DNA from 2 places in the Nocardia sp. CA-107356 genome. Region 2 is predicted to be linked to the other one. Evidence: riboswitches for the same ligand, from Rfam matches in the RefSeq annotation. Region 2 holds a riboswitch; the other holds the start of a gene.
What was found. Region 2 has a riboswitch for S-adenosylmethionine ahead of ACQP1G_RS02455 (aminotransferase class V-fold PLP-dependent enzyme). Riboswitches for the same ligand answer to the same signal wherever they lie in the genome.
Positions count from the first base shown of each region.

Region 1: linked by a shared signal. The riboswitch ahead of ACQP1G_RS40915 (bifunctional o-acetylhomoserine/o-acetylserine sulfhydrylase) and the one ahead of ACQP1G_RS02455 (aminotransferase class V-fold PLP-dependent enzyme) in region 2 are both predicted to bind S-adenosylmethionine.

Region 1 is NZ_CP191992.1:9,035,603-9,039,720, forward strand. It holds gene ACQP1G_RS40905 (MFS transporter) at 1-946, opposite strand, end outside; gene ACQP1G_RS40910 (TetR family transcriptional regulator) at 1,081-1,833, shown strand; SAM riboswitch class IV at 1,877-1,987, shown strand; gene ACQP1G_RS40915 (bifunctional o-acetylhomoserine/o-acetylserine sulfhydrylase) at 2,071-3,420, shown strand; gene metX (homoserine O-acetyltransferase MetX) at 3,527-4,118, shown strand, end outside.
Region 2 is NZ_CP191992.1:543,313-547,430, forward strand. It holds gene ACQP1G_RS02445 (MDR family MFS transporter) at 1-1,048, shown strand, start outside; gene ACQP1G_RS02450 (LysE family translocator) at 1,109-1,744, opposite strand; SAM riboswitch class IV at 1,871-1,984, shown strand; gene ACQP1G_RS02455 (aminotransferase class V-fold PLP-dependent enzyme) at 2,031-3,353, shown strand; gene ACQP1G_RS02460 (YbaB/EbfC family nucleoid-associated protein) at 3,485-3,997, shown strand; gene ACQP1G_RS02465 (hypothetical protein) at 4,001-4,118, shown strand, end outside.

The DNA.
Region 1 (4,118 bases), 1.8 Mb from region 2:
CGAAGCCGGCCTTCAGCGACGAGTAGCCGAGGGTGATCTGGAAGTAGTAGCTCAGGAACAGGAACATCGCGAACATCGCGATCGGGATCAGCAATGCGGCCAGGAAGGCGCCACCGCGGTTGATCTCGCCCGGAATATGCAGCGGCAGTAGCGGATTCGACGAGCGACGCTCGATGGCGACGAAGGCGATCAGCAGTGCGACACCGACGATGAGCAGCCCGAGGGTGCTCCCGGCCAGCCAGCCGTCCTCGGCGGCCCGGCTGAATCCGTACACGATGGCGATCAGACCGAGCGTCACGGTGACCGCACCCGGTACGTCATAGCCGCCGGTGCGCGGTATCGGCACATCCTTCACAACGAACGCCAGCGCGCCGAGCAGCGCGAGCAACGCGATCGGGGTGTTCACCAGCAGGCACCACCGCCAGGAGGCGTACTCGGTCAGCGCGCCACCCGCGATCAGGCCGAGCGCGGCACCACCCGCGGAAATTCCGGCGAAGACACCGAAAGCGGTCGCGCGCTCCTTCGCCTCGGTGAAGGTCACCGAGAGCAACGACAGCGCCGCCGGTGCCAGCAATGCCGCGAACGCGCCCTGCAGCGCACGCCCGGCAAACAACTCGGCGCCGTTCTGCGCCAGACCGGCCACCGCGGATGCCCCGGCGAAGCCGACCAGGCCGACGATGAAGATTCGCCGCCGCCCCATGTAGTCGGCCAGCCGTCCGCCGAGCAGCAGCAGACCGCCGAAGATCAGCGTGTACGCGGTGAGCATCCACTGCCTGTTGCCGTCACTGATGTCCAGATCCCGCTGGGCGAAGGGCAGTGAGATGGTCACGATGGTGGCGTCGAGAACCACCATGAGCTGGGCCAATGCAATCACCCCCAGGGCCAGCCACCGCGTCGAGCTGGTTTGTCTTTCCGGAACTTCCACCGCTATCGCAGTCTCGCTCACTGTGTTCTCCTAGCCGTCCGAAGTAGTGCTGCCATCCTGTCATCGAAGGACATTTGTCGTCAAGAGAAAAATGTCGCACTCGGACATTTGACCGTTAAGGACACGAAATGTCCCGATTGCGATAGCATGGGGACATGCTCGAGTCATCGACGCCGATCGGCGCGAGCGCCGCAGCCGACGACGCTGTGCGCGCCCCAGCAAACCCAGGGCCCGGTACGTCCGGCGCCGGCGCGAGCGCGGGATTGCGCGAACGCAAGAAGCAGCAGACCAGGTTGCGCATCATCGAGGTGGCGTTGGACCTGTGCGACGCACAGGGATTCGACGCGACGACGGTCGAGCAAATCGCGAACGGCGCGGACGTGTCACCGCGCACCATCAACCGGTACTTCGACAGCAAAGAAGACATCGTCCTCGGGCCGGTCAAGGATTTCGGCCTCGCCATCGCCGAATGCCTGCGCGGACTTCCGGTCACCGGCAATGAACTGCAATCGCTGCGCGAGGCGTTCCTGCAGGTCGTCGACAGGGCCGCGGAGAGCGTCGACGGACCGATCTCGTTCCAGCGCTTCCAGCAGATGCAGCGGATCCTGCGTAGCAGTCCGACGGTCAGCGCGCAGAGCATGGAACTGGCCGACGATAAGCACGCCGCGATCGCCGACGCGATCGCCGAGCGACTCGGTACCCAGCCCGGTGCGCTGCCGGTGCGACTGGTGGTCGGCGCATGGCAGCTGATCGGTCATCTCAGCATGGAATGTGCGCACTCGATCTTCGATGGCGCGGATACCTCGGCCGCCGCTGCCGAGGCCCGCACTGCGTTCACCACATCGTTCGACGAATTCATACGGGTGTGCACCGGGTGCATCGACACCGGTCAGGCGGAGAACCGGTAACGGATTTCGGCCACTCACCGCCCGCCGGTTACCATGTCGGTCAGGTCATGAGTGCCAGCGCGAAGCCCCGGCTTGCTGGACGGCAACCCTCCAGCAGCGGTGGGGTGCTCCGGGTGATGACCGGGCTCTCGAAAGTCGAGAGCAAGCGCGCACTTCAGGAGGTTCCCCCCATGTGTTGTTGTCCGTCACCCGCACCCCGATAAAACCTGCTGGCGAACAACCCTTTTGGAGCAAGACATGAGTGACCCCATCGCGTCCGTGGCCGATAACGACGCCGCCGGGATCGATCCGGCGCAGTGGTCCTTCGAGACCAAGCAGATCCACGCGGGCCAGACCCCCGACGAGATCACCGGCGCACGCGCACTCCCGATCTACCAGACCACCTCGTACGCCTTCCGTGACACCGATCACGCGGCCGCGCTGTTCGGGCTGGCCGAACCGGGCAATATCTACACCCGGATCATGAACCCGACCCAAGACGTGGTCGAGCAGCGCATCGCCGCCCTGGAGGGCGGTGTGGCCGCACTGCTGCTGGCCTCCGGTCAGGCCGCGGAGACCTACGCGATCCTCAATCTCGCCGCGGCTGGCGATCACATCGTCTCCAGCCCGCACCTCTACGGCGGCACCTACAACCTGTTCCACTACTCGCTGCCCAAACTCGGCATCGAGGTGTCCTTCGTCGAGGATCCGGACGATCTCGAGCAGTGGCGCGCCGCGATCCGGCCGAATACCAAGGCCTTCTACGGCGAGACCATCGCCAACCCGAGCAGCGCGATCTTCGATATCCGCGGCATTTCCGCGATCGCGCACGCGGCGGGCCTGCCGCTGATCGTCGACAATACGGTCGCGACCCCGTATCTGATCCAGCCGCTGGCCCACGGCGCGGACATCGTCGTGCATTCGGCGACCAAGTACCTGGGCGGGCACGGTTCGGCGGTCGCTGGCGTGATCGTCGACGGCGGCGCCTTCGACTGGACCGTGCGCGACGCGCAGGGCGAATCCCGCTTCCCGGGCTTCACCACCCCGGACCCGAGCTACCACGGCGCGGTCTTCGCCGATCTCGGTGCTCCGGCCTACGCACTCAAGGCGCGGGTGCAACTGCTGCGTGATCTGGGCGCGGCGGTGTCGCCGTTCAACGCGTTCCTGATCAGTCAGGGCATCGAGACGCTGAGTCTGCGGCTCGAGCGCCATGTCGCCAACGCACAGGCGGTGGCCGAATTCCTGAGCGCGCATCCGGCCGTGGAATCGGTGTTCTATGCGGGACTGCCGTCCTCACCGTGGCACGAACGCGCCGCCGAGCTGGCACCGAAGGGCGCGGGCGCGATCGTCGCGTTCGAACTGCGCGGCGGCGTCGATGCGGGCAAGAAGTTCGTGGACGCGTTAGCCCTGCACAGCCATGTCGCTAACATCGGGGATGTGCGTTCTCTCGTAATCCACCCGGCGTCGACGACGCACTCGCAGTTGACGGCCGAGGAGCAACTGGCCTCCGGCGTCACCCCGGGGCTGGTCCGGCTCGCGGTCGGTATCGAGGGGATCGACGACATCCTGGCCGATTTACGAGCCGGCTTCGCGGCGGCGACATCGTGAGCGAGCGATCCACCGACACAGCACCCTCGGTCACGACGGAACTGAGCGCTAGCGAGTCGGAGTCGTGACCTCGAGCGCCGAACCGAGTACCGCCCGTTCGTCCGCGGTGGCCCTGCCACCGCCGGACGGGCGGCTCGGCATCATCGACATCGGAGATGTGCGGCTGGAGAACGGCGCGGTCATCCCGGACGTCCATCTGGGTGTGCAGCGCTGGGGCGAGCTCTCCCCCACGCTGGACAATGTGGTGCTCGTCCAGCACGCGCTGACCGGCGACTCGCACGTCGTCGGGGTGCCCGACGATATCCACCCGCTGCCCGGCTGGTGGGACGGCATGGTCGGTCCCGGTGCGCCGGTGGATACCGACGAATGGTGCGTCATCGCGACGAACGTGCTCGGCGGCTGCAAGGGCAGCACCGGCCCCTCCTCGCTGGCACCAGACGGAAAGCCTTGGGGCGCAAGGTTTCCCGAGATCTCCATTCGGGATCAGGTGACCGCGGAAGCGGCGTTGCTCGATCGGCTCGCAATCGAGCGCCTTGCCGCCGTCGTCGGCGGTTCGATGGGCGGTATGCGCGTGCTCGAGTGGATGGTCGGCGCTCCGGACCGGGTCCGATCCGCATTGGTGCTGGCCGTCGGCGCGCGCGCCACCGCCGACCAGATCGGTACGCAGACAACGCAAATCGCCGCCATCAAAGCCGATC
Region 2 (4,118 bases):
GGGCTTGCTGGTGCCCGCGGGGCAGACGTTGATCGGTCAGATCGCGGGTCCGCATCGGCTGGGTCGGGTGATGAGCGTGGTCGGGATCGCGGTGGTCGCCGCGCCCGCGATCGGCCCGACGATCGGCGGCGTCATGCTTGCGAATCTGGACTGGGAGTGGCTGTTCCTGATCAATATCCCGTTCGGACTGGTGGCGTTCGTACTGGCGCGCCGGGTATTGCCGCGCAGCGAGACGACCGATACCGGGGGTCGATTCGACGCCAGCGGATTCGCGCTGATCGCGGTCGGTTTGTCGGCGCTGGTCTACGGGCTGGGCGAATTCGGCAGTCGCGGTAGCGTTTCCGCGCCGACGGTATGGGTGTCGGTGGTGGTCGGTGCGCTGGCACTCGGCCTGTTCGTGGCGCGGTCGGTGCGCGGGCGCGGCGCGAGTCTGCTCGATGTCGGCTTGTTCCGGCATCCGGTGTTCGCGACCGCGAATGTGGCGAACTTCTTCGCCGGCGCCTCGATGTTCGGGGCAATGTTGGTGCTGCCGTTGTACTTTCAGGTCTTACACGGCGATGGGCTGGTAGCGACGGGGTTGCTGCTCATGTCGTTCGGACTCGGCGGCATTATCGCGATGCCCATCGGCGGCCGGTTGACCGATCGGTACGGCGGGGGTGTTGTCGCGGTGGTGGGCAGTGCGGTGACGGTCGCGGTCACGGTGCCGTTCGCGCTCGGTGATGCGTCGATGAATCCTGTTGTCATACAGGCACTTTTGCTGATTCGCGGCATGGCGACCGGATTGACCGGGATGCCCATCGTGGCTGCGGCCTATGCCGCGGTCCGGCCCGAGCAGATGCCGGATGCGGCGTCGTTCGTCAATATTCTGCAGCGGGTCGGCGGGTCGATCGGGGCGGCGTTGCTGGCGGTGGTGCTGTATCGCGCGGCCGCCGCCGGATTGCCGGTGGATGCCGGGTTCCGGCAAGCATTCTGGTGGATCACCGCCGCCGCCGTGGTTTCGCTGGTCGCGTCAGTGCTGCTGTGGCGCAAGGAGATGCAGCCGAAATAGGGACGCGGTGCGCCTTGCCGACGGCCGCTGGAAGTGGCTGTCGGCAAGGCGCGCAACGGATTACGCGGCCGAGGCGGCGGTGCCGATGCCGAGTGCCGCGAGGATGGCCGCGCTGATCTGCTCGAGCCGATCGCGGACCCGCGGGCGGCGCAGCATGGCGACTGCCCGCGCAGCCAGCAGGGCGAGCAGGATCATCTCCACGGCGGCAATGGTGCATTCGATGGCGCCGAGCGCCAGGGTGTTCACGAAGGTGACATCGGTGAGGAATTGCGGCAGCACCGCCAGGTAGAACAGTCCGACCTTCGGGTTGAACATGCACGAAACCACGCCCGCGGCGAATGCCGAGCGAATCGATGTCACCTCACCCGCGCTCGGCTGCCCGGACGTCTGCGCGGTACCGGCCCCGCGCTGCTTGCGGTGATCGATCAGCGCCCGAATTCCCAAGTACACCAAATAGATTCCACCGATGACCTTCAGTGTCCGGTAGGCCGTCGCGGACTGCTCCAGCAGTGCGGCGACCCCGGCCGCGACCACCACCGCCCAGACGATGCCGCCCAGTGCCGAGCCGATCGCCGCGGCGATGCCGGGTCGCGCGTCCACGATCGAGAATCGCAGCACCAGGAAAGAGTCCGGGCCGGGCGTGATCGACAGTAGAATGCACAGGCCGACAAAGCTGAGCAGCAGGGAAGCGGTCACCTCTCGATGAGACCGCAGATCGCCCGGCTTTGCAAGGTTATTTATTTGAGTGCATGTATATGCACGGGAGTGCCGGCCGGAAACAACGGTTGACACAGCGGCGAGATATCTGTCAGTCTCGGTTCAGGTTATGAGTACCAGCGTCAAGCCCCGGCTAGCTGGTCGGCAACCCTCCTCCGCGGTGGGGTGCTCCGGGTGACGACCGGGCCGCAGCCCAACCGGGTGCGGCAAGCGCGGACTCGGATAATCACCTGGTTACGGGTCCCACAGCCGATGGGATTTTGTGATGACTGCTGTTGTTGACCAGCCCTGTTCCGCCTTCGCCCGGGTCTCCGGCGACGACCTGCAGGTGCCGTTGGTCCAGGGCGGGACGGCCACCTACGCGAACTTCGACTACGCCGCGAGCGCACCGGCATTGGCGCAGGTCACCGAGCGGGTGCAACAGTTGCTGCCGTTCTATGCGAGCGTGCACCGCGGCGCGGGTTACGCCTCGCGGATCTCCACCGAGTGCTACGAGGCGGCCCGCGGTTCCGTCACCCGGTTCCTCGATGCCGCCGACGATCAGGTGGTGGTCTTCACCCGCAACACCACCGATTCGCTCAACCTGCTCGCCGCCTGCGTCCCCGGCGACACCGTGGTGCTGGATATCGAACATCACGCGAACTTCCTGCCCTGGACTCGGCACGGCCGACGCGTCGTCAAGGCCGCCGCGACCGTCGAGGAGACCATCCGTCAGCTGATCGCCGAACTGTGCAGTAAGCCTGCCGCGCTGCTCGCGGTCACCGGCGCCTCCAATGTGACCGGTGAGGTGCTGCCGCTGGAGCGGCTGGCCACCATCGCCCATCAGTGCGGCGCCCGCATCCTGGTCGATGCCGCCCAGTTGGCGCCGCATCGTCGAATCAGCTTGCGCGACATCGGCATCGACTATCTCGCCTTTTCCGGCCACAAACTCTACGCACCGTTCGGTGCGGGAGTGCTCGTCGGACGTCGGGATTGGCTCGATGCCGCCGAACCGTATCTGGCGGGCGGCGGCGCGGTCCGCGAGGTCAGCACCACCCGCGCGGAATGGGCGCCCGCTCCGCAACGTCATGAGGCCGGTTCGCCGAATGTGCTGGGTGCGGCCGCGCTCGCTGCCGCGTGTGACGCGCTCTGTGCGATCGATCCCGAAACCCTCGCCACCCACGAACGCCTGCTCGCCGATCGTCTGCGCACCGGCCTGTCCGCCATTCCCGGCGTCAACCTGTTGCGCATCTGGGACGACAGCCCGGACACCGTCGGCATCGTTGCCTTCACCCTGGACGGATTCGTCCCCGGCCAGGTCGCGGCCTACCTCTCCGCCGAATACGGCATCGGCATCCGAGACGGCCGTTTTTGCGCCCATCCCTTGCTCGACCGCCTCGGGCTCGGCGGCGCTCTGCGTGCCAGCATCGGCCTCGGCACCAGCTCCGCCGATGTGGACCGCCTGGTCGAGGCCATCGCGACACTCGTCGCCACGGGTGCGAACTGGAACTACGCCAGCACCGACGGCCTGTGGAATCCGACCCCCGAGACCCGCCCCTTCACCAGCCTCGACCCGACGGGCGGCGCCGCGCCCTGCTCGATCGGCTAGGCCATGCCGATCTCGCTCTGAGAATTTCGCCGCGCAATTCGCGCCTCCGATGGAACCTGCGCCCCGCCCACTGCGTCTAGGAAGGTGATGGCACTCGTCCGGCCGGGGCGGGGGAACGGAAAGGCGGCTGAATGAATTCGGCAGAGCGGGATGCGCTCCAGTCCTGGACGGACGGGATGCGCGGCCAAGTCGACCATATGACCGATGTGTACGAGCGGCAGCTACAGGAGATCGGCGCGGCCAAATCGGAGCTGGCCAATCTGACCGTGCAGGGCTGGTCGCGGGATCAGCTGGTTCGGGTGACCGCGAATTCGGCGGGTATCCCGCTGGATGTGTGGGTGGCGCCGGAGGCATTCAAGCGCTCGAATCCGCAACGGCTGGGCGCGGCGATGACCGAGGCGGCGCAGGCCGCGGCCCGGTCTGCCAAGGAGCAGCTCGACGCGCGGCTGGCGCCGGTGCTGGCGGCGGTATCCGAGGTCGGCCTGCCCGAGGATCCGTTCGGCGAACTGCCGCCGATCGCGCGGCCCGAGGGAAATATCCTGCCGCCGCCTCCGCCGGAGCCCGAACCGGAGCCGCAGGTGGAGTTCCCGCGCCGGCTGGACGAGGACCCGGACGACGAGGGCCCGCATTGGAAGGGCTGGTAGGTCATGGGCGACAACAACTTCCGGCTCGATCCGGAGCAGTTCCGCTCGATCGCCACCGAAATCGGTTCACTGGGTAGCGAATTCGCCGCCGATGTGGCGGAGTTCACGAGCGCGCTGAGCG